4 regions of the Streptomyces sp. NPDC047974 genome follow, and region 2 is predicted to be linked to each of the others. Evidence: riboswitches for the same ligand, from Rfam matches in the RefSeq annotation. Region 2 holds a riboswitch; each other region holds the start of a gene.
The links. A riboswitch is a leader RNA that binds a small molecule or an ion and turns the genes downstream of it on or off. The one in region 2 is predicted to bind cobalamin.
Positions count from the first base shown of each region.

Region 1: linked by a shared signal. The riboswitch ahead of AB0E19_RS25405 (energy-coupling factor ABC transporter permease) and the one ahead of metE (5-methyltetrahydropteroyltriglutamate--homocysteine S-methyltransferase) in region 2 are both predicted to bind cobalamin.
Region 3: linked by a shared signal. The riboswitch ahead of cobN (cobaltochelatase subunit CobN) and the one ahead of metE (5-methyltetrahydropteroyltriglutamate--homocysteine S-methyltransferase) in region 2 are both predicted to bind cobalamin.
Region 4: linked by a shared signal. The riboswitch ahead of AB0E19_RS34100 (ABC transporter substrate-binding protein) and the one ahead of metE (5-methyltetrahydropteroyltriglutamate--homocysteine S-methyltransferase) in region 2 are both predicted to bind cobalamin.

Region 1 is NZ_JBEZNU010000019.1:84,543-90,344, reverse strand. It holds gene dhaK (dihydroxyacetone kinase subunit DhaK) at 1-878, shown strand, start outside; gene dhaL (dihydroxyacetone kinase subunit DhaL) at 886-1,497, shown strand; gene AB0E19_RS25420 (PTS fructose transporter subunit IIA) at 1,494-1,901, shown strand; gene AB0E19_RS25415 (AraC family transcriptional regulator) at 1,987-2,931, opposite strand; gene AB0E19_RS25410 (SDR family NAD(P)-dependent oxidoreductase) at 3,109-3,924, shown strand; cobalamin riboswitch at 3,979-4,201, shown strand; gene AB0E19_RS25405 (energy-coupling factor ABC transporter permease) at 4,230-4,928, shown strand; gene AB0E19_RS25400 (energy-coupling factor ABC transporter substrate-binding protein) at 4,928-5,284, shown strand; gene cbiQ (cobalt ECF transporter T component CbiQ) at 5,291-5,802, shown strand, end outside.
Region 2 is NZ_JBEZNU010000016.1:143,871-149,672, forward strand. It holds gene AB0E19_RS23325 (TetR/AcrR family transcriptional regulator) at 1-593, shown strand, start outside; partial or broken gene AB0E19_RS23330 (acyl-CoA thioesterase) at 627-965, opposite strand; gene metE (5-methyltetrahydropteroyltriglutamate--homocysteine S-methyltransferase) at 1,186-3,504, opposite strand; cobalamin riboswitch at 3,687-3,838, opposite strand; gene AB0E19_RS23340 (dienelactone hydrolase family protein) at 4,053-4,787, shown strand; gene AB0E19_RS23345 (NAD(P)-dependent oxidoreductase) at 4,894-5,733, opposite strand; gene AB0E19_RS23350 (NADP-dependent oxidoreductase) at 5,764-5,802, opposite strand, start outside.
Region 3 is NZ_JBEZNU010000022.1:87,920-93,721, reverse strand. It holds gene AB0E19_RS27470 (precorrin-2 C(20)-methyltransferase) at 1-6, opposite strand, end outside; gene AB0E19_RS27465 (precorrin-8X methylmutase) at 12-647, opposite strand; gene AB0E19_RS27460 (cobalamin biosynthesis protein CobG) at 650-1,948, opposite strand; cobalamin riboswitch at 2,028-2,163, shown strand; gene cobN (cobaltochelatase subunit CobN) at 2,203-5,802, shown strand, end outside.
Region 4 is NZ_JBEZNU010000039.1:6,742-12,543, forward strand. It holds gene AB0E19_RS34095 (iron chelate uptake ABC transporter family permease subunit) at 1-607, opposite strand, end outside; gene AB0E19_RS34100 (ABC transporter substrate-binding protein) at 715-1,755, opposite strand; cobalamin riboswitch at 1,921-2,045, opposite strand; gene AB0E19_RS34105 (metalloregulator ArsR/SmtB family transcription factor) at 2,132-2,530, opposite strand; gene AB0E19_RS34110 (heavy metal translocating P-type ATPase) at 2,625-4,661, shown strand; gene AB0E19_RS34115 ((2Fe-2S) ferredoxin domain-containing protein) at 4,661-5,074, shown strand; gene AB0E19_RS34120 (ABC transporter permease) at 5,108-5,802, opposite strand, start outside.

The sequences.
Region 1 (5,802 bases), on a different contig from region 2:
ACGCGCCGGTGGCGGGGAAGGTGGCGCTGGTCTCGGGGGGCGGGTCGGGGCACGAGCCGTTGCACGCGGGGTTCGTGGGACCGGGGATGCTGGACGGGGCCTGCCCCGGGGAAATCTTCACGTCGCCGGTTCCGATGCAGATGGTGCGAGCGGCGGCGGCCGTGGACAGTGGTGCCGGGGTGTTGTTCGTGGTGAAGAACTACACCGGGGACGTGCTCAACTTCGAGATGGCCGCCGAGCTCGCCGAGGACGAGGGCATCCAGGTGGCCAAGGTGCTCGTGGACGACGACGTGGCCGTGACGGACAGTCTGTACACGGCGGGGCGGCGCGGGACCGGGGCCACCCTGTTCGTGGAGAAGATCGCGGGGGCGGCGGCCGAGGAGGGTGCGCCGCTGGAGCGGGTGGAGGCGCTGGCGCGGCGGGTGGTCGCGCGGTCGCGGTCGTTCGGCGTGGCACTGAGTGCGTGCAGCACGCCCGCGAAGGGCGGGCCGACCTTCGATCTGCCGCCGGGCGAGCTGGAGTTGGGGGTCGGGATCCACGGGGAGCCGGGGCGGGAGCGGCGCGGGATGATGACCGCCGGGGAGATCGCCGAGGTCGCCGTCGACGCCGTCCTGGACGACCTGCGGCCCTCTGACCCCGTCCTGCTGCTGGTGAACGGGATGGGCGGGACGCCGCTCCTGGAGCTGTACGGGTTCAACGCGGAGGTGCGGCGCGTGCTGGACGCCCGCCGGGTGCCGGTGGCGCGCACGCTGGTCGGGAACTACGTGACCTCGCTCGACATGGCGGGCTGCTCGGTGACCCTGTGCGCCGCCGACGAGGAGCTGCTGCGCCTGTGGGACGCGCCGGTGGCCACCCCCGCGCTGCGCTGGGGACGGTGAGCGGGCGATGAGCACGGAGACGTACGGCGCCGCGTTCGCGGTGCGGTGGATGGAGGGCGTCGCGGCGGCCGTCGACCGGGAGGCCGGGCGGCTCACCGACCTGGACGCGGCGATCGGCGACGCGGACCACGGGGCCAATCTGAAGCGTGGGTTCGCCGCCGTGGCCGAGGCGTTGGCGAAGGAGCCGCCCGCGACACCCGGCGCGGTCCTCGTCACCGCCGGTGGGCTGCTGATCGCGACCGTGGGCGGGGCCTCCGGGCCGCTGTACGGGACGCTGCTGCGGCGCGCCGGGAAGGCGCTCGGCGAGGCCGGGGAGGTCTCGCGGGCGGAGCTGGCGGACGCGCTGGCCGCCGGGGTCGCGGCGGTCGGGCGGCTCGGCGGCGCGGTCCCCGGCGACAAGACGATGCTGGACGCGCTGACACCGGCGGTGGAGGCGCTGCGCGGGTCGTTCGCCGCCGCACGCTCGGCGGCGGAGGCGGGCGCGCTCGCGACCGTGCCGCTGCGGGCCCGCAAGGGCCGGGCCAGCTATCTCGGCGAGCGGTCGGTCGGGCATCAGGACCCGGGGGCGACGTCCTCGGCGCTGCTGTTCGCCGCCCTGGAGGAGGTGGCGGCCCGATGAGCGGGGAGAGGGTCGGGATCGTGCTGGTCTCGCACAGCGCGGCCGTCGCCGCCGCCGTCGCGGAGCTGGCCCGCGGGCTCGCCGGCGGCGGCGACCTGGCTCCGGTCGCGCCGGCCGGCGGCACCCCCGACGGCGGTCTCGGTACGAGCTCCGAGCTGATCGCGGCGGCGGCGGAGTCCGTCGACGCGGGCGCCGGGGTGGCCCTCCTGGTGGACCTGGGCAGCGCGGTCCTGACGGTGAAGGCCCTCCTCGCGGAGGGCGACGAACTCCCCGCGGGGGCACGGCTCGTGGACGCGCCCTTCGTCGAGGGCGCGGTGGCCGCGCTGGTGACGGCGAGCGCGGGCGGCGACCTCGACGCGGTCGCGGCCGCGGCCGCGGAGGCGTACGACTACCGCAAGGTCTGACCCGGCCACCGCCGCGAGCCGCCCACCGCCGTCAGCCGTCGTCGGCCGCCCACGTCGGCGTGGGCCCCCGGCACGCGTCGCCCCGTCACGCTCCCGCCGTCGCGGGTGCGTGACGGCGGTAGCGGCCCGGCGGGAGGCCGTGACGGCGGGAGAAGGCGCGGGAGAAGGCGAACTCGGAGGCGTAGCCGACGGATCGGGCGATGTCGCCGACCGGGGAGTCGGTGTCGCGCAGGAGGCGGGCGGCCAGGTCGACGCGCAGCTCGGCCAGGTAGGCGAGCGGGGTGCTGCCGACGAGGTCCTTGAACCGGCGGGCGAACGCGGCCCGGGACATCGCCACGGCGCGGGCCAGGCCCTCCACCGTCCACGCGCGCTGCGGCTCCTCGTGCATCAGGGAGAGCGAGGTCCCGATCCGCGGGTCGCGCAGGGCCGTCAGCCAGGACGGCTCGCCCGGTTCGCCGTCGGCGCCGCGCTCCAGCCAGGCGCGGACCGCCTGCACGAACAGCACGTCGGTGAGCCGCGTCGCGAGGGCCTGGGCCCCGGGGCGCCGGCGGGTGGTCTCGGCCGCGATCAGCCGTACGGTGGCCTGGAGTTCGGGGTCGGCGCTCATGCCGGGGAGGTGGACGACCCGGGGCAGGGCGGCCAGGACGGGGTGCCGTCCGGTGACGCCCTCGTAGGCGAACTTGCCGCACACGACGCGTACGACCGGGCCGTCGCCGCCGAGGTCGACGACGCCTTCGCGGCCCGGCGGATGGGCCGCCTCCAGGTCCGGGTAGGCCACGGCGACCGCTTCCGGAGAACCCGTCAGCTCGTGCGGGTCGCCGTGCGGCAGCAGCACCAGGTCGCCGGGCACGAGCCGCAGGGGCGCCCGGCCGGGCACGCGCAGCCAGCAGACGCCCTCGGCGACCAGGTGGAAGCCCGCGGTGGGCAGGGGCGCGATCCCGCAGCCCCAGTCGGGCCGGCCGGAGCGCAGCTGGTTGAGCAGCACGCCGGTGAAGCGGGTCGCGGCCATGATGTCGGCGAGTACGTCCATGGCCGTGAGCGTAGGCGAGGAGCCACCTTGCGTCGCAGCGGATGAGACGTACGGGCAAAAAGAGGAGAGCTTTCGTCATGGAGCGTCCGGCGAGGGCTTCCTAGTGTGGAGCGCGGGCCGACGTCCACGACGGCCCGGCCGCACCCCCGTGCGGCCCCTGACGCGAGGGAGAAACCCATGAGCAAGGTCTGGTTCGTCACCGGTTCGTCGCGCGGCTTCGGCCGGCGGTTCGTCGAGGCCGCCCTGGACCGCGGCGACCGGGTCGCCGCCACCGCCCGCGACGCGGGGAACCTCTCCGACCTGTCCGGGCGGTACGGCGACGCCGTGCTCGCCCTGACCCTGGACGTGACCGACAAGGACGCGGTGTTCGCGGCCGTCGGGCGGGCCAGGGAGCACTTCGGCCGGCTCGACGTGGTCGTCAACAACGCCGGGTACGGCCTGTTCGGCGCCGTGGAGGAGCTGACCGAGCGGGCGCTGCGCGACCAGCTGGAGACCAACCTGTTCGGCGCCCTGTGGGTGACCCAGGCCGCGCTGCCGCACCTGCGCGAGCAGGGCGGCGGCCACATCGTGCAGATCTCCTCCACCGGTGGCGTCGCGGCCTGGCCGCTGGTCGGCGGCTACCACGCCTCGAAGTGGGCGCTGGAGGGGCTGACCGAGTCGCTGGCGCAGGAGGTGGCGGACCTCGGCATCCAGGTCACGCTGATCGAGCCGGGCGCGTACGCCACCGACTGGGGTGGGGAGTCGGCCGTCCACTCGGAGCCGATCCCGGCGTACGACGGCGCCCGCGAGGCGCTCGGCGCGTTCGTCGCGACGCTGGACCTGGGCGACCCGGCCGCCGCCGGGCGGGCGCTGCTGGAGGTCGTCGACGCGGACGAGCCGCCGCTGCGCGTCTTCCTCGGCACCCAGGGAAACGAGATGCTGCCGCAGGTCTACGCCGACCGGCTCAGGACCTGGGCGGACTGGCAGGAGCTGTCGGTGCGGGCGCAGGGCTGAGCACGGGGGGCGGCGGCGCCCCGGCCGGGTGCTTCGGAGCGCGAGTGACCGACCCCGCATTGTGATGAAGCAGGTCAACACACTAATGTCACAGGGCCTTGGTGTTCGGGAAACCGGTGCAGTACCGGTGCGGCCCTCGCCACTGTGATCGGGAGGTCCGGCTCCGTCCCTTCGGGGAAGCCACTGCTCCGCCGCGGGAGACCGTCGCGGGGTGGGAAGGCGGAGTCGGGCGGCACTACCGTCAGCCAGGAGACCGGCCAGGGCGCGTTGTCCATCCACGAGGTGCTGGAGAGGGTCTCCCGATCATGCATATCGCCGAGGGGTATCTGCCCCCCGTCCACGCGGCCGCCTGGGGCGTCGCATCGGCTCCGTTCGTCGTCCACGGCGTCCGCGCGCTCACCCGCGAGGTGCGCGCCAACCCCGAGTCCACCCTGCTGCTCGGCGCCTCCGGCGCCTTCACCTTCGTCCTGTCCGCACTCAAGCTGCCCTCGGTGACCGGCAGTTGCTCCCACCCTACGGGTACGGGGCTGGGCGCCATCCTGTTCCGGCCACCGATCATGGCGGTGCTCGGCACGATCACCCTGCTGTTCCAGGCCCTGCTGCTCGCCCACGGCGGGCTGACCACGCTGGGCGCGAACGTCTTCTCGATGGCGATCGTCGGTCCGTGGGCCGGATACGGCACCTATCTGCTGGTCCGGCGGTCCGGGGCGCCGCTGATGGTGGCGGTGTTCTTCGGCGCGTTCGTCGCCGACCTCTCCACCTACTGCGTGACCAGCGTCCAGCTGGCCCTCGCCTTCCCCGACCCGGGCAGCGGCGTGGCGGGCTCGCTCGCCAAGTTCGGCGGGATCTTCGCGGTGACGCAGATTCCGCTCGCGGTGAGCGAGGGGCTGCTGACCGTCCTGGTCATGCGGTTGCTCACCCAGTCCAGCAAGGGCGATCTGCTGCGGCTCGGCGTGCTCGCCGCGCCGAAGAAGGCGGAGCGGCGCGAGGAGGCGACGGCGTGATGAGCAGGAACACGAAGATCAACGGTCTGCTGCTCCTGCTGGTGGCGGCGCTGGCCGTGCTGCCGCTGGCGCTGGGGCTCGGCGACCACAAGGAGGAGCCGTTCACCGGCGCCGACGCCGAGGCGGAGACGGCGATCACGGAGATCGAGCCGGACTACGAGCCGTGGTTCTCGCCGCTGTACGAGCCGCCGTCCGGCGAGATCGAGTCGGCGCTGTTCTCGCTCCAGGCGGCGCTGGGCGCCGGTGTCCTCGCGTACTACTTCGGGCTGCGGCGCGGCCGGCGGCAGGGCGAGGAGCGGGCGGCGGCCCGCGCCGAGGGCACCGTGCCCGCCCAGGGCGCGGACAAGGGCGCGTAGCCGCCGATGCTGCCGATCGACGCGGCGGCGCACAGCAGTCGCTGGCGCCGCCGCCATCCGGCGGAGAAGGCCCTGCTCGGTTTCGGTCTGACGCTGTGCGCGGTCTGCCTGCCGCCGTGGCCGGGGGCGCTCCTGGTCGCCGCGGCGACCCTCGCCGTGCTGCTCGGTCCGGCCGGTGTGCCGGGCCGGCAGCTGTGGCGGGCCTTCCGGATCCCGCTGGGCTTCTGCGTCACGGGAGCCGTTCCGCTGCTGTTCTCGGTGGGCGGGCCCGGTGGTCCCGTCGCCTGGGCGCCGGACGGTCCGGTGCACGCGGGCGAGCTGTTGCTGCGGACGGCGTCGGCCTCGCTGGGCGTGCTCCTGTTCGCCTTCACCACGCCGGTGTCGGACGTGCTGCCGCGGCTCGTGAGGGCCGGGGTGCCGGCGCCGGTGGTGGACGTGGCCCTGGTGATGTACCGGATCGTCTTCCTGCTGCTCGACGCGCAGAGCAAGGTGCGGCAGGCGCAGGCGGCGCGGCTCGG
Region 2 (5,802 bases):
GTCAGCGCAGCGGGGACGAGGCACGGGGGCGGGCCATGCGGGCCGCCATCGGCGTCATCGCCGAGAAGGGCACGGCTGCCCTGCGGATGTCGGACATCGCCGAGCGGGCCGGCATGAGCACCGGGCACATCCTGTACCACTTCGGCAAGAAGGACCGGCTCCTGCTCGAAGTCCTCGCATGGAGCCAGGCGGATCTCTGGGACCGGCTCCGGCAGGCCCTCGACCAGGCCGCTTCCCCCGCCGAGAAGCTGGACCTGTTCGTCCGCTTCTACCTGCCCCGCGACGCGGACGACGAACGGTACGCGCTGTGGACGCAGGTGCTCGCGCAGCGCCACGACGAAGCGGGCCGGCGCGTCCTCACCGAACTGCTCGACGGCTGGGACGAGCGCCTGGAGGCGATCGTGCGCGAGGGCCGTGACCTCGGGCACTTCGCCGACGTGGACCTCCCCGAGTTCACCGTCCGGGCGGTGGCCATGCTGAGCGGGCTCTCCGAGGACGTGATGTTCGGACGCTCCCGCTGGCAGCACGCCTCCCCGCACGCGTTCGCCCTGGCCGCGCTCGAACGCGAACTGCGTCCCACCGGCCAGGGCTGACGAAGCTCAGCTCACGCCGGGCAGGGACACGTCGAGCGCCGGGACGGGGCGAGGGGACCCGTCGGCGCCGACGGCGACGAAGGTCAGGAACGCCGTGGCGACCTCGGTGGCGGGGCCGGTGCTGTTCCACCGCTCGGCGGTGACCCGCACGCCGACCGTCATGGACGTGCGGCCGGCGCGTTCGAGTCCCGCCTGGACGCTGAGCAGGTCCCCGGCGCGGACGGGGGAGAGGAAGGTCATGCGGTCGACCGAGACGGTGACGGCGGGGCCGTCGGCGTGACGCCCGGCCGCCGCCGCGGCGGCGTCGTCGATGAGCTTCATCACCACACCGCCGTGGATGGTGCCGTAGAGGTTGGTGTCGTGCTCGCTCATGATGTGGGCGAGGGCCACCCGGGAGTCGTCCGGCGTCTTGACCGGACGGGACACGGGGGCGGGGCCGGTGGCGGTGGCATCGGCCACGTCAACTCTCCTTCGCGAGTCGCGGCGGGGCTGCGCCGCGTGCCAGGGGTGTCGGCGCGCGGGCACGGACGACGCCTCCGGCCTCCCCGGCCCGGTCCGGGCCGGGGGGAGGCCGGAGGCTACCGGTCGCGGGTCAGGAGGGCGGCAGCCGGTCGCGGAGGGCACGGGCCGCCGCCACGAGGTGCTCCAGCGAGGCGCGGGTCTCGGCCCAGCCGCGGGTCTTCAGGCCGCAGTCGGGGTTGACCCAGAGCCGCTCGGCGGGGATCGCCGCGAGTCCCTCTCGGAGGAGGGCCGTGGCCTCCTCCGCGGAAGGAACACGCGGGGAGTGGATGTCCCAGACGCCGGGACCGGCCTCGCGCGGATAGCCGTGGGCGGCGAGCTCGTGGGCGACCCGCATGTGGGAGCGGGCGGCCTCCAGGCTGATGACGTCGGCGTCGAGGTCGTCGATGGCCTGGACGATGTCGCCGAACTCGGCGTAGCACATGTGGGTGTGGACCTGGGTGTCCGGCCGCACGCCGCCGGTGCTGAGGCGGAACGCCGCCGTGGCCCAGGCGAGGTAGTCCGGGTGGTCGGCGCGGCGCAGAGGCAGGGTCTCGCGCAGCGCGGGTTCGTCGACCTGGATCACCGACGTCCCGGCGGCCTCCAGGTCGTCCACCTCGTCGCGCAGGGCGAGGGCCACCTGACGGGCGGTGTCGGCGAGGGGCTGGTCGTCGCGGACGAAGGACCAGGCGAGCATGGTGACCGGGCCGGTGAGCATGCCCTTGACCGGCTTGCCGGTGAGGGACTGGGCGTACGTGGTCCAGCGCACCGTCATCGGCGCCGGGCGGGACACGTCGCCGGCGAGGATCGGCGGGCGGACGTAGCGGGTGCCGTACGACTGGACCCAGCCGTGCCGCGTGGCGAGGTAGCCGTCGAGCCGCTCGGCGAAGTACTGCACCATGTCGTTGCGTTCGGGCTCGCCGTGCACCAGCACGTCGAGCCCGGTCTTCTCCTGGAAGGAGATCACGTCCCGGATCTCCGCCCGGATGCGCTCCTCGTAGCCGGCGGCGTCGATGCGTCCGGCGCGCAGGTCGGCGCGGGCGGCGCGCAGTTCGGCGGTCTGCGGGAAGGAGCCGATGGTGGTGGTCGGCAGCAGGGGCAGGTCGAGGTGGGCCCGCTGGGCGGCGGCCCGCTCCGCGTACGGCTGGGGACGGCGGGCGTCCGCCTCGGTGACGGCCTCGGCGCGGGCGCGCACGGCCGGGTCGCGGGTGATCGGCGAGTTGGCGCGGGACGCGAGGGCGGCGCGGTTGGCCGCCAGCTCGCCGGTGATCGCGTCGGTGCCCCGGGCCAGGCCCGTGGCGAGCGTCGTGATCTCGCAGGTCTTCTGCTTCGCGAAGGCCAGCCAGCGCCGGATCTGCGGGTCGACGTCCTTCTCGGCCGCCGCGTCGAGCGGTACGTGGAGCAGGGAGCACGAGGCGGCGACGTCGACCTGGCCGGCGAGTCCGAGGAGGGTGCCCAGGGTGGTGAGGGACCGGTGCAGGTCGTTGATCCAGATGTTGCGGCCGTCGACCACGCCGGCGACCAGCCGCTTGCCGGGGAGGCCGCCCGCGGCGGCCAGCGCGTCGAGGTTGGCGGCGGCCGGGCCGGTGAAGTCCAGTGCGAGCCCGTCGACCGGTGCCTTGGCGAGCACGGGCAGGGCGTCGCCGAGCCGGTCGAAGTAGGAGGCGACGAGCAGCCTGGGCCGGTCGGTGAGGGTGCCGAGGTCGCGATAGGCGCGGGCGGCGGCGTCGAGTTCGGCGGGGGTGCGGTCCTGGACCAGGGCGGGCTCGTCGAGCTGGACCCACTCGGCGCCGGCGGCCCTCAGATCGGCGAGGACCTCGGCGTAGACGGGCAGCAGGCGGTCCAGGAGGGTCAGGGGCTCGAAGTCCGCCGCCACACCGGGGGCCGGCTTGGCCAGCAGCAGGTACGTGACCGGACCGACCAGCACGGGGCGGGCCGTCAGCCCGAGGGCGAGGGCCTCCTTCAGCTCGGTGACCTGCTTCGCCGAGTCCGCCGCGAAGACCGTGTCGGGGCCCAACTCCGGCACGAGGTAGTGGTAGTTCGTGTCGAACCACTTGGTCATCTCCAGCGGGGCGACGTCCTGCGTGCCGCGGGCCATCGCGAAGTAGCCGGCGAGGGCGTCGGCGTGGACGGCCTCCCGGTGGCGCGCGGGGACGGCGCCGACCATGAGCGTGGTGTCGAGGACGTGGTCGTAGTACGAGAAGTCACCGGTGGGCACTTCGTGGATGCCGGCTCCGGCCAGCTGCCGCCAGTGCGCACTCCTGAGCTCGGCGGCGGTGGCGCGGAGGGCGTCGGCGGTGACCCGGCCCTTCCAGTAGCCCTCGATCGCCTTCTTGAGTTCGCGGTTCCGTCCCTGGCGGGGGTAGCCGTACACGGTGGCCCGTGCTGCCGCGACTGCGGACTTCGTGGTCACGGAGATCTCCTTCGCGAGATGAATCCCTGAGATCCGGGGACCGGACGAGGACGCGAAGGGGCGACGGACCGGACGGTACGCGGGTGCGGCATGGCACGGTCGCCCGTCCGATATGTGCGCCGACCCGCCCTCGAGGTCACCGGATGGCCGCGCGCGGAACGGTCCGCGTGCGGGCAACGGGCAGGTCTTCGGACTCGCGGGCACGCCCTCCTCGTGGAGGACACCTACTGGCCGTCGCTTCCCAGACCCGGTATGTCGGGTCCAGTGCGTATGACGGCGGTCGTTCCCGCTCACCGCTGCGGGGCAGTCCCGGATTCCCACCGGGTTCCCTCTTGCGACGCGCCCGCATGGCGTGCGGGGCGAACCAGCTGCACGGGCCACCCTACGGGTCCGCCCCACCGGCCGTCGGCGGATGTCCGACCCGTGGGACGTGACATGAGCCACCCGCCGGCGCCCGGGCGGCACCGCGGGCCCGACCCGACGGACCGCTGTCTGCCGTCGGTGAACACGCCCCCGAACGGGCGCAACGGTCATTACCGTCAAGCCACATGACGACGGTCACCACGCGCACGGTCGCCTACCCGGCCGACGACCTGACGATGATCGGACACCTCGCGCTCCCGGCCGGCGCCGGGCGCCGGCCCGCGGTCCTGATCGGACCCGAGGGGGTGGGGCTCGGCGACGTCGAGCGCCGCCGGGCCGAGGCCCTGGCCGAGCTGGGGTACGTGGCGCTGGCCTTCGACCTCCACGGTGGACGCTATCTGGGCGATCCGGAGGAGATGCTGGCCCGGTGCATGCCGCTGCTCGCCGACCCCGACCGGATGCGGGGAATCGGTCACGCCGCGCTCGACGTGCTGCGTGCCGAACCACGGACGGACCCCGACCGGATCGCCGCCGTCGGCTACGGCACGGGCGGCGCGGTCGCCCTCGAACTCGGCCGTGACGGCGTCGACCTGCGCGCGATCGGGACGGTCAACGGACTGATCACGGGCCGGCCGGGCGAGGCGGCCCGCATTCGCTGCCCGGTATGGGCCGGGGTCGGCTCGGAAGACCCGATCATGCCGCCCGCCCAACGGGACGCGTTCGCCGCGGAGATGGAGGCCGCGGGCGTCGACTGGCGCCTCGTGGTCTACGGAGGGGCCCTGCACGCCTTCCACCACCCGCCGGTCGACCACACCGTGCGTCCCGGCGTCGGCTATCACCCGCGGCACGCACAGCGGGCCTGGAGTGACATCGTCGCCCTGCTCGCCGAGTGCCTGCCCGTCCGGCCGGACGCTCCGTAGTCTCCCGGCGTGCCCGACGACCGGGCGTCCTCGAAGGGGCGACTGCGCGCCGCCGTCGTGGCGGGGCCCGGGTGTCCGGAGCCGTGGGCGCCCGGGGGGCGAGGGCCTACGCGTCGCCCTGGTCCGCGAAGCCGGTCCGCCAGGACGGCCGGGCGGGAGCCCAACCGAGACCGCGGGCCCGGGTGTTGAGCGCCCCTCGGGCCCAGGGCGTCCGGCCCGCGGTCCGTTCCGGCGCGGGCACCCCCAGTGCCCGCGCGAGCAGCGGCAGCCAGGCGTGCGCGGGGGCCGGCTCGTCGTCCACGACGTTGTACGTGCCGGAGGGCCAGGACAGGGCTCGTACGGCGGCGTCCGCCGCGTCCGCGACGTGCACGAAGGAGCTCACCGACGCGTCGGCGGCCGTGCTGCCCAGGAAGCGGGCCCCGGTGTCCCCGGCGAGGGCGGCCGCCACCGCGCCGCCGGGCGCGTACCAGGTGCCCGGACCGTAGAGGATCCCGTACCGCAGGACGACGGCCGTCGGGAGTTCGGCCACCGTGGCCTCCAGCGCCCGCACTCCGGCGACGATCCGGGCCCGGGGCTGCTCCCGCGTCGCGTCGAGCGGTACGGACTCGTCGGCGGGCGCGTCGCCGGGCGCGTACGCCCAGCTGATCGACTGCGCGACGACGCGGCCGACGCCCGCCGCCCGGGCCGCGTCCACGAGGTTGCGTGTCCCCTCGACGCGCACCCGGTCGTTCGCGGCGCCGTTTGCCCCGCCGAGATCGGTGAGTTGGTGCACCACCGCGTCGGGCGCGGCCTCGGCCACCGCCCGTAGGACGGCTCCGGCGTCCAGCACGTCCACCGGGCGCGGACCGCGCCGGGAGATGCCCACGACCTCGTGCCCCGCCGCCTCCAGGCGAGGGACGAGCTGACGGCCCACGGCGCCGGTGGCGCCCGCGACGAGTACCCGCATGGGCCCCAGCCTAGAAGATCCCCGCGGCCGTTACGGGACGGTCAGCACGATCTTGCCGGTCGTGCGGTC
Region 3 (5,802 bases), on a different contig from region 2:
CTTCACAACGGTCACTGCTGGATCTCCGGTTCGTGCGCGAGGGCGTTGAGGGCGGCGGCGGTGATGGCGCTGCCGCCGCGCCGGCCGCGGACCACCAGGTGGTCGAGGCCGAGCTCGTTGGCGGCGAGGGCGTCCTTGGACTCGGCGGCGCCGATGAAGCCGACGGGGATGCCGAGGACGGCGGCCGGCTTCGGCGCGCCGTTCGCGATCATCTCCAGGAGGTGGAAGAGGGCGGTGGGGGCGTTGCCGATGGCGACGACGGAGCCTTCGAGGCGGTCCCGCCACAGTTCGAGGGCGGCGGCCGAGCGGGTGGTGCCGAGCTCGGCGGCGAGCGCGGGCACGGCCGGGTCGGAGAGCGCGCACAGCACCTCGTTGTCGGCGGGCAGCCGCTTGCGGGTGACGCCGGAGGCGACCATCTGCGCGTCGCAGAGGATGGGGGCGCCCGCCCGGAGCGCGGCGCGGGCGCTCGCGACGACCCCGGGGGAGTACGCGACGTCCCGGACGAGGTCCGTCATGCCGCAGGCGTGGATCATGCGGACGACGACCGTGGCGAGGTCGTCGGGCAGCCCGCCGAGGTCGGCCTCGGCGCGGATCGTGGCGAAGGAGCGGCGGTAGATCTCGGCGCCGTCCTTCTCGTACTCGTACATCCTCAGCTCTCCATCGGTGTCGTACGGGCCGCCGCGACGGCCTCGGCCAGGGCGGTACGGGGGACGGGGACGCCGTCCAGCAGATACGTGTCGGGGCCGAGGGCGGTGACCTCGATCCGGGTGCCGTGCGGATGTCCGCAGCGGCGCGCGCAGCCGGAGTAGTGCACGGGCAGCGGCCCGCCGGGCGCGCGCGCCGCGTCCGCCCGCACGTCGGCGAGGGACTTGGCGCAGCCGGGCGTGCCGGTGCAGGCGGTGACGCCGGTGCGGGGGTCGGCCGGGCCGGTGACCAGGCCGTGCGCGGCGAGGGCGGGGAGCAGGTCCGGGGCCGGGCCCGCCACGACGACCCCGCGCCAGGGGGTGAGCCGCACCTCGTCCGCGCCCGCGCCGAGCGCCCGCAGCTGCCCGGCGGTCAGCCGGCCGAGGGGGGCGAGGACGTGCAGGGCGTGGTCGCCGAGCGGACCGGGTGCGGGCGGGAGGGCCGCCGGGGGAGGGGCGAAGGAGGGCACGGGCTCCGCGGTGATCGCCGCGCGGGCCAGGGCGCGGGCCCAGTCCGGGAGGTGCGCGCCGGGCAGCTCGCGCGGGCGCCACGCCCCGGTGCCGGCGGCCTCGGCGGCGTCGAGGAAGGCGAGGGCGCAGGCCAGGGCGGCGCGGACGGCGGTTCCGGCTGTTCCGGCGGCGGACCCGGCTGCTGCCGCGTGCCCGGCTCCGCCGGCTCCGGCGCCCGGCAGGCGGAAGGTTTCGGTGCCCGCCGTCAGGAACGCGGCGCCGTCCGGTGCTGCGATCAAGGTCACATCGCCGCCGAGGCCCGCGACGTCGCCGCGGCCGTCGTCGAGGGCGAAGAGGAAGCGGCCGGAGAGGGCCGCCGCGCGGGGCTCCGCGCAGAGCGCGGCGTCCAGGGCGCGGGCCCACAACTGCACGTCGGCGTGGCCGAGTCCGTCGAGGCCGGCGGCCGGGGAGGCCACGATGTTGCGGACCCGCTCGTGGGTGGGGGAGGGCAGCAGGCCCGCGTCGGCGAGGAGCGCGGCGAGACCGGCGCCGCAGCCGTCGCGCAGGCCGCGCAGCTCGGCGTTGCCGCGCGAGGTGACGGAGAGGCTGCCGTCGCCCAGCGACTCCGCCGCGTCGGCCAGGACCATGACCTGACGTGACGTCAAGCGTCCGGCGGGCAGGCGGAGTCGGGCGAGGAGCCCGTCGGCGGCGGCGTGCAGCCGGAGCGCCCCGGGGCACGCGTCGCCACGGTCCCTTGTCGGCGCTTCGCCCGGTTCGGGCGAGGGGGGCGGGGTCGGCGGCATGGCGGCGAGCATACCCACGGGGAACCGGGCGGCCACCGAGTGTGATCCGGCCGACTCTCGGGCCCCCTCCGGCCCGCCGACGCCACGCCTTACTATGCAGATCGGCATGGGGTCCCAGGGCCCCGGGGAGGAAGCCCGGTGAGAATCCGGCGCGGTCCCGCCACTGTGAGCCCGTACCGGCCATCGGTACGGGTGAGTCAGGAACTCCCCGCCGACCCACGACCACCCGGGGCGCGGACAACCCCGAGGAAGGCCTGAGCCTCGCCATGCTCCTGCTGCTGTCGCACTCCGACACCGACCTGCTCAGCGCCCGTGCGGCCGGGGGGCCGGTGGAGTACCGCTTCGCCAACCCCTCCCGTCTCCCGCTCGGCGACCTCGAAGGCCTCCTCGACGGCGCCGAGCTCGTCGTCGTCCGCCTCCTCGGCGGCGTCCGCTCCTGGCAGGAGGGGCTCGACGCGATCCTCGCCACCGGGAAGCCGGTCGTCGTCCTCAGCGGCGAACAGGCCCCCGACGCCCAGCTGATGGGTGCCTCCACGGTGCCGGTCGGCGTCGCCACCGAGGCGCACGCCTACCTCGCGCACGGCGGCCCCGCCAACCTGGAGCAGCTGGCCCGCTTCCTCTCCGACACCGTCCTCCTCACCGGCCACGGCTTCGAGGCCCCGGCGGCCGCCCCCACCTGGGGCCCGCTGGAGCGCACCGCCCGCGTCACCGAGGGCCCGACGGTCGCCGTGCTCTACTACCGCGCCCACCACATGAGCGGGAACACCGCCTTCGTCGGCGCCCTCTGCGAAGCGATCGAGGACGCCGGGGCCCGCGCGCTCCCGCTGTACGTGGCCTCGCTGCGGGCCCCCGAGGAGGAGCTGCTCGCCGAGCTCCGCGGCGCCGACGCCATCGTCACCACCGTCCTCGCCGCCGGCGGCACCAAGCCGGCCGCGGCGCAGGCCGGCGGCGACGAGGAGGCGTGGGACGCGGGCGCGCTCGCCGCGCTCGACGTGCCCGTCCTCCAAGCGCTGTGCCTGACCGGCTCGCGGGCGAACTGGGAGGAGAACGACGAGGGCCTGTCGCCGCTGGACGCGGCCAGCCAGGTCGCCGTCCCCGAGTTCGACGGCCGGCTCATCACCGTCCCGTTCTCCTTCAAGGAGATCGACGCCGACGGCCTGCCCGCGTACGTCGCCGACGCCGAGCGCGCCGCCCGCGTCGCCGGCATCGCCGTCCGCCACGCCCGTCTCCGGCACATCCCGAACCCGGAGAAGCGGCTGGCCCTCGTCCTCTCCGCGTACCCGACCAAGCACTCCCGCATCGGCAACGCCGTCGGCCTCGCCACCCCCGCCTCCGCCGTCGCCCTGCTGCGCCGGCTGATCGAGGAGGGGTACGACTTCGGGCCCGAGGCCGACCTCCCGGGCCTGGTCTCCGGCGACGGCGACGAGCTGATCCACGCCCTCATCGAGGCCGGCGGCCACGACCAGGACTGGCTCACCGAGGAGCAGCTGGCGAAGAACCCGGTCCGCATCCCGGCCGCCGACTACAAGCGCTGGTACGCCGAACTCCCGGCCGAGCTGCGCGAGCAGGTCGAGGAGCACTGGGGCCCCGCGCCCGGCGAGATGTTCCTCGACCGGTCCCGGAACCCGGAGGGCGACATCGTCCTCGCCGCCCTGCGCCGCGGGAACCTGCTGGTCCTCATCCAGCCGCCGCGCGGCTTCGGCGAGAACCCGATCGCGATCTACCACGACCCCGACCTGCCGCCCTCCCACCACTACCTGGCCGCCTACCGCTGGATCGCGGCCCGCGCGGAGGACGGCGGCTTCGGCGCCGACGCGATGGTCCACCTCGGCAAGCACGGCAACCTGGAGTGGCTGCCGGGCAAGAACGCCGGCCTGTCCGCCGCCTGCGGCCCGGACGCGGCCCTCGGCGACCTGCCGCTGGTCTACCCGTTCCTCGTCAACGACCCGGGCGAGGGCACCCAGGCCAAGCGCCGCGTCCACGCCACCCTCGTCGACCACCTCGTGCCGCCGATGGCCCGCGCCGACTCGTACGGCGACATCGCGCGCCTGGAGCAGCTCCTCGACGAGTACGCGCAGATCTCCTCCATGGACCCGGCGAAGCTGCCGGCGATCCGCGCCCAGATCTGGACCCTCATCCAGGCCGCCAAGCTCGACCACGACCTCGGGCTCCAGGAGCGCCCGGAGGACGACGGCTTCGACGACTTCCTGCTGCACGTCGACGGCTGGCTGTGCGAGGTCAAGGACGCCCAGATCCGTGACGGCCTGCACGTCCTCGGCGGCGCGCCCACCGGCCCGGAGCGGGTCAACCTGGTCCTCTCCATCCTCCGCGCCCGCCAGATCTGGGGCGGCACGCAGGCGCTGCCCGGTCTGCGCGAGGCGCTCGGCCTGGACGAGGCCGCCCGGCAGCGGTCCGAGACCGACCGGTACGAGGCGATGGCCCGGACGGCCGTCGAGACGATGGAGGCCGCCGGCTGGTCGGTGGACGCCGTCGAGGCCGCCGCCCAGGCGGCCCTGGGGCCCGCGCCGATGGGCGGCGACTGGTACCCCCGGGCGGTGGCGCGGGTCGTGCCCGTGCTCCGTTTCGCCTGCGAGCAGGTCGTGCCGCGTCTCGCCGCCACCACCGACGAGCTGACGCACGCCGTGCACGCCCTGAACGGCGGCTTCGTGCCCGCCGGGCCGTCCGGCTCGCCGCTGCGCGGCCTGGTCAACGTGCTGCCGACCGGCCGGAACTTCTACTCCGTCGACCCGAAGGCCGTGCCGTCCCGGCTCGCCTGGGAGACCGGGCAGGCGCTCGCGGACTCGCTGCTGACCCGCTACCGCGAGGACAACGGCGCGTGGCCGACCTCGGTGGGCCTCTCCCTGTGGGGGACGAGCGCGATGCGCACCGCCGGCGACGACGTCGCCGAGGCGCTGGCGCTGCTGGGCGTCCGCCCGCTGTGGGACGAGGCCTCGCGCCGCGTCAACGGCCTGGAGCCGATCCCGCCGGAGGAGCTGGGCCGCCCGCGCGTCGACGTCACGCTGCGCATCTCCGGCTTCTTCCGGGACGCGTTCCCGCACGTCATCGGCCTCCTCGACGACGCCGTCCGGCTGGTCGCGGGCCTGGACGAGCCGGACTCGGAGAACTACGTCCGCGCCCACACCCAGGCCGACCTCGCCGAGCACGGCGACGAGCGCCGCGCCACGACCCGCATCTTCGGCTCGCGGCCGGGCACGTACGGCGCGGGCATCCTCCAGCTGATCGACTCGCGGGACTGGCGCACCGACGCGGACCTCGCCGAGGTGTACACGGTGTGGGGCGGGTACGCGTACGGGCGCGGGCTCGAAGGCCGGCCGGCGCGCGCGGAGATGGAGACCGCGTACAAGCGGATCGCGGTCGCCGCGAAGAACACGGACACCCGCGAGCACGACATCGCCGACTCGGACGACTACTTCCAGTACCACGGCGGCATGGTGGCGACCGTCCGCGCGCTGCGGGGCACGGCCCCCGAGGCGTACATCGGCGACTCGACCCGCCCGGAGACCGTCCGCACGCGCACGCTGGTCGAGGAGACCTCCCGGGTCTTCCGGGCCCGCGTGGTCAACCCGCGCTGGATCGAGGCGATGCGGCGCCACGGCTACAAGGGCGCCTTCGAGCTGGCGGCGACCGTCGACTACCTCTTCGGCTACGACGCCACGACCGGTGTCGTCGCCGACTGGATGTACGACAAGCTCACCCAGGAGTACGTCCTCGACGAGACCAACCAGGCCTTCCTCAAGGAGGCCAACCCCTGGGCCCTGCACGGCATCGCCGAGCGCCTCCTGGAGGCGGAGTCGCGCGGCATGTGGGAGAAGCCGGACCCGGAGACGCTGGCCGCCCTGCGCCAG
Region 4 (5,802 bases), on a different contig from region 2:
GTCCGCCGCACACGAGGAGCGCGCCGGCGAGGACGGCCGCGCACGCCCCGACGTCGGTCCAGTCCGCCCCGCCGAGCGAGCCGAGCAGCCAGAAGAGGACGCCCCGGGTGGTCTCGGCGTCGGCGGCGGTCATCACGACGAAGGAGGTCAGGGCGGAGAAGAGCTGCATCGCCGCGACCCCCGCGAGGACGACGCGGTCCGTCGACCCGCCCAGGGTGTGGCTGAGCAGCAGGACCAGGGCGAAGGAGCAGACCGCGCCGAGGAAGGCGCCGCCGGTGACGGACACCAGGCCGCCGCCGGCACCGAGGACGACGACCGCGACCGCGCCGGTCGACGCGCCGGAGGAGACGCCGAGGACGAAGGGGTCGGCGAGCGGATTGCGCAGCAGCGACTGCATCACCGCGCCGCAGACGGCGAGCCCGGCCCCGCACACGGCGGCGAGGAGGGTACGGGGCAGCCGCAGGTCCCAGACGATGCCCTCGCGGATCGTGCTCAGGCCGGACGGCTCCCCGCCGAGGCGTGCGGCGACGACGGACCAGGCGTCGGCGACCCGGATGTCGGCGGGGCCGAGGGTGACGGCGAGCGCGACCGAGACGCAGAGGAGCACGACCCCGGCCGCCCCGGCGAACGGCGTGAGCGCACGGGAGGACCGCGCGGAGGCGGCGGCGGAAGTGGCGGCGGAAGTGGAGGTCGAGGTCGAGGTGGAGGTGGAGGTCACTTCGCGAGCCCGTGCGTGCGCAGGGCGGCCGCCAGCTGCTCGATGCCTTCCACGGTGCGGATGGTGGGGTTCATGGCCTGGCCGCTGAGGATCACGTACCGCTTCTTCCGGACCGCCGTCATGTTCCGGGTGACCGGGTGCGACTCCAGGAACTCGATCTTCTTCGCGGCGCTCTCGGCCGACTGCGCCTTGCGGGTCAGGTCGGCGATCACCAGCACGTCGGGGTCGCGGTCGACGACCGTCTCCCAGTTGATCTGCGGCCACTCCTCCTTCGTGTCGTCGAAGACGTTCCGCACGCCGAGCGTCCCGCTGATGATCCCCGGCGCGCCGCAGCAGCCGGCCATGTACGGCCCCTGGGAGTCGGAGAACCAGTACAGGACGGACGCGTCCCCGAAGTCGGCCCCGGCCTTGGCCTTCTCCACCCGGGCGCGGAGCTCCCCGACGAGCTTGTCGCCGCGCTCCGGAACCCCGAAGATCCGTGCCAGGTCGCGGACTTCGCCGTACACGGCGTCCATCGTGAGCGGCTCGGTGCGCACGCCGTCGCCGTCGCCGCCGTTGTCCTTGCCGACGCAGTCGGCGGGGGAGAGGTACGTGGGGACGCCGAGCTTCGTGAACTGCTCGCGGGGCGCCACCCCGCCCTTGCCCAGGGTGTAGAGGAAGGAGGCGCTGACGAAGTCGGGTTCGGCGTCGAGCACCTTCTCGAACGACGGGTAGCGCTCGGCGAGCCGGGGCACGGACGCGTTCGCCTTCTCCAGGCCCTTGAGCACCGGGTCCGTCCAGGTGGCGGTGCCCGCCATCCGGTCGGCGAGGCCGAGGGAGAGCAGGATCTCGGCCGACCCCTGGTCGAGGGCGACGGCCCGGCGGGGCGCGGCGGCGACCTCGACGCGCTGTCCGCAGTTGTCGAGGCGGACGGGATACCCGGCGCCGTCCGCCGCCTTCGCTCCGGACGGGCCGGGCGACGCCGTCCCGCCGGCGCCGCAGCCGGCCGCGAGCACGGCACCGGCCACGAGCAGCACGGCGGAACGGACGGAACGCACGGAACGAGAAGAGCCGGCGGATCGGGAGGGACGGGGGGAACGGGCGGTGTGCGCGAAGGGCACGGGGAACGGCACGGGGAAGGATCCTCTGCGTCACGGCTCATGCGCGGAGCCTGATGTACGGTGCTCCCCGGGCGCCGTACGACCGCCGCCCGGGCCGCCAGCAGGTCTTCGGACTCGGGGTCGTCCGGACGGAACGCCTTCCCAGGCCCCCTCGGGGCCCAGTGGCCGATGTCCCGCCCGTCACCCTCACCGCTGCGCGTCAGTTCCGGATTCCCACCGGATTCCCTGACCTCCGCACGGACCGCGTGGATCCGTGCAGGGGTGCGACTGGCCCTGGCAAGTTACCACGACCGGATCTTGCTCCCCGGCGGGGCTACTCGCCCGCGGCGGCGCCCGTACGGGCGGCCGGCGCGTCGAGCTCGGCGGGCAGGTCGCGGACGCCGAGGCGCAGGTGCTCGACGTGGTGCAGCGCCTGGTCGAGGAGTTCGGCGACGTGGTTGTCGTAGAGGGCGTAGACGATCGAGCGGCCGTGGCGCTCGCCGGTCACCAGACCGAGGTTGCGCAGCAGACGGAGCTGGTGGGAGCAGGCGGAGGGCTCCATGCCGACGGCCGTGGCCAACTCCCCGACCGAGGAAGGTCCTTCGCGCAGGCGCGCCAGGATGTACAGCCGCGAGGGCGTGGCGAGGGCCTGGAGCGTCGCGGCGACGTCGGTGGCGCCGACCGCGTCGAGGCGCTCGCGCGTGGTGCTGGTGGCAATCGGTCCGTGGCCCATGTGACCATGATACGGACGACACCTGAAGACCTATTCATGTGTTCCTGTATGGTGGGCGCATCGTCCCGCCGGCCCCGTGAAGGGTTGCTTCGTCATGTCCTCCGTCCTGCAGAGCCCCGGGCCGCAGACCCCCGCCGCCCCGTCGCCCCGCCCCGGCCGCGTACCGCCCCGCCGGCGCACCCGCGTCCTGGCGCTGCCCGAAGCCCGCTGGGCGCTCGCGGCCCTGCTGCTCTTCCTGGCCGCCCTCCCGCTGTACCTGCTCGGCGCGCCGGCCTGGCTGTGGGGCCCGCTGTTCGCGGCCACGTACGCCACCGGCGGCTGGGAGCCCGGCTGGGAGGGCCTGAAGGCCCTCGGGGAACGGACCCTGGACGTGGACCTCCTGATGGTGGTGGCCGCGCTCGGCGCCGCCGCCATCGGCCAGGTCCTCGACGGCGCGCTGCTCATCGTCATCTTCGCGACCTCCGGCGCGCTGGAGGCCGTCGCCACCGCCCGGACCGCCGACTCCGTACGCGGCCTGCTCGACCTGGCGCCGGAGACGGCGACACGGCTCGCGGGCGACGGCACGGAGGAGGTCGTCCCGGCCGGCTCCCTCGCCGTCGGCGACGTCGTCCTCGTCCGGCCCGGTGAGCGGATCGGCGCCGACGGCCGCGTGCTCGACGGCGCGAGCGACGTCGACCAGGCCACCATCACCGGGGAACCGCTGCCCGTGGCCAAGCAGCCGGGCGACGAGGTCTTCGCCGGCACCCTGAACGGCTCCGGCGCCCTGCGCGTGCGGGTCGAGCGCGACCCCTCCGAGTCGGTGATCGCCCGGATCGTGGCGATGGTCGAGGAGGCCGCCGAGACCAAGGCGCCGACCCAGCTCTTCATCGAGAAGGTCGAGCAGCGCTACAGCATCGCCATGGTCGCCGTCACCCTGCTGATCTTCACGATCCCGCTGCTCCTGGGCTCCGACCTCCGGTCCACCCTGCTCCGGGCGATGACCTTCATGATCGTCGCCTCCCCGTGCGCCGTCGTCCTCGCCACCATGCCCCCGCTCCTCTCCGCCATGGCCAACGCCGGCCGCCACGGCGTCCTGGTGAAGTCCGCCGTGGTCATGGAACGCCTCGGCCAGATCGACGCGGTGGCCCTGGACAAGACCGGCACCCTGACCGAGGGCACCCCGTACCTCACGGACCTGCACCCGCTGACGGCCCCCGCCCCGGACTCCGACGCCCCCGCCCCGGACGCCGACGCCCATGCCCTCGACGCCGACGCGCTCCTGCGGGTCGCCGCGGCGGCCGAGCACCCCAGCGAGCACCCCCTCGCCCGCGCCGTCGTGGAGGCGGCCCGCGCGCGGGGACTGGAGCTGCCCCCGGCCGAGGACTTCGCCTCCACCCCCGGCACGGGCGTCAGCGCCACCGTGGACGGCCGTGCCGTCGCCGTCGGCAGCCCCGCCCGCCTCCTCGACGACCCCGCGCACCCGGCCGCCGTCCTCGCCGCCGCACTGGAGGCGCAGGGGCGCACCGCCGTCGTGGTCACCGTCGACGGCGGCCCGGCCGGTGTCCTCGGGATCGCCGACCGGCTCCGCCCCGAGGCCGCCACCGCGACCCGCGCCCTCGCCGAACTGACCGGCGGCGCGCCGATCCTGCTCACCGGCGACAACCCGCGCGCCGCCGCCCGCCTCGCCGCCGACGTCGGCATCACCGACGTACGGGCCGGGCTGCTGCCCCAGGACAAGGTCGCCGCCGTCCACGAGCTCCGGAACGCCGGCGCCAAGGTCCTGGTCGTCGGGGACGGGGTCAACGACGCCCCCGCCCTCGCCGCCGCCCACGTCGGCATCGCCATGGGCCGGGCGGGCTCCGACCTCGCCCTGGAGACCGCCGACGCCGTCGTCGTACGTGACGAACTCGCGACCATCCCCACCGTGGTGAACCTGTCCCGCAGGGCCCGCGCGCTGGTGATCCAGAACCTCGTCATCGCGGGAGTGTTCATCGCCGTGCTGGCGGTCTGGGACCTCGTCGGTACGCTGCCCCTGCCCCTCGGCGTCGCCGGCCACGAAGGGTCCACCGTCCTCGTCGGCCTCAACGGCCTGCGCCTGCTCGCCGACGGAGCCTGGCGCCGTTCCCGACCGACCCCCCACCAGGAGCCGTGATGAGCCGTCGCACCGACAAGCGCAAGACGGCGGGCGCGGGCGCGTCCGCCACCTGCACGGTCACCGTGTGCCGCGGCTGCTGCTGCGGCACGCCCAAGATCCCGGGCGTCGACCACGCCGCCCAGCTCGCGGCCCTGCGCCGCGCCGTGCCGGACGGCGCCCGGGTCCGGGTCACCGGCTGCCTGGACGCGTGCGAGCAGGCCAACGTCGTCGTCGTCCAGCCGTCCGCCGCCGGACGGGCGGCGGGCGGCCGCCCGGTCTGGCTCGGCCTCGTCAACGACCCGGACGCCGCCCAGGACATCGCCGACTGGATAGAGGCAGGCGGCCCCGGCCTCGCCGACCCCCCGGGCATCCTCGACCTCTACGCCTTCAGCCCCTCCCGCCGCGTCCGCGCCGAACTCCCCGACGGATAGGACGCGGCGCCCGCGCCCCGGGAGCGGTACGGCTCAGAGGGGTACGACCGTCGTTTCCGTGGCCTTCACGCTCGTCCACACCGACACCCCGTCCGCGAGGCCGAGTTCGGCGGCGGCCTGCGGAGTGATCTCGGCGACGAGGTCCGGCGCCTCGGCCGAGGTGACGAGGACCCGGAGGCGGCTGCCGCTGCTCGTGATCTCGCGTACGGTGCCGGGCCAGACGTTGCGGGGGCTGCCCGCGGGCTTCTCGCGGTGCACGGACACCGCCTCGGGGGCGACGATCGCGAGCGCCGGCGTCCCGGGCGGCGGCGGCTCGGCCGCGACGAGGACGCCGCCGCCGTCGAGGGCGATCCCCTCCGCGTCGGCCGTTCCCGGCCAGGCGTTGCGGCCGAGCATGCGGGCCACCCAGGGCGAGCGGGGGTGGCGGGTGACCTCGGTGGGGGTGGCGTCCTGGAGGGCCCGGCCCCCGTCCAGTACGAGGACGCGGTCGGCGAGCGAGACCGCCTCCACCGGGTCGTGGGTGACGATGAGGCAGACGCCGCCGAAGCCGGCCAGGTGGGTGCGCAGGGTGTGCCGGACGTGCGCGCGCGTCGTCTGGTCGAGCGCGGCGAGCGGTTCGTCGAGGACGAGCAGCCGGGGGCGGGCGGCGAGCGCGCGGGCGAGGGCCACCCGCTGGGCCTGGCCGCCGGAGAGCTGGCCGGGGCGCCGGTGGGCGAGGTGGCCGACGC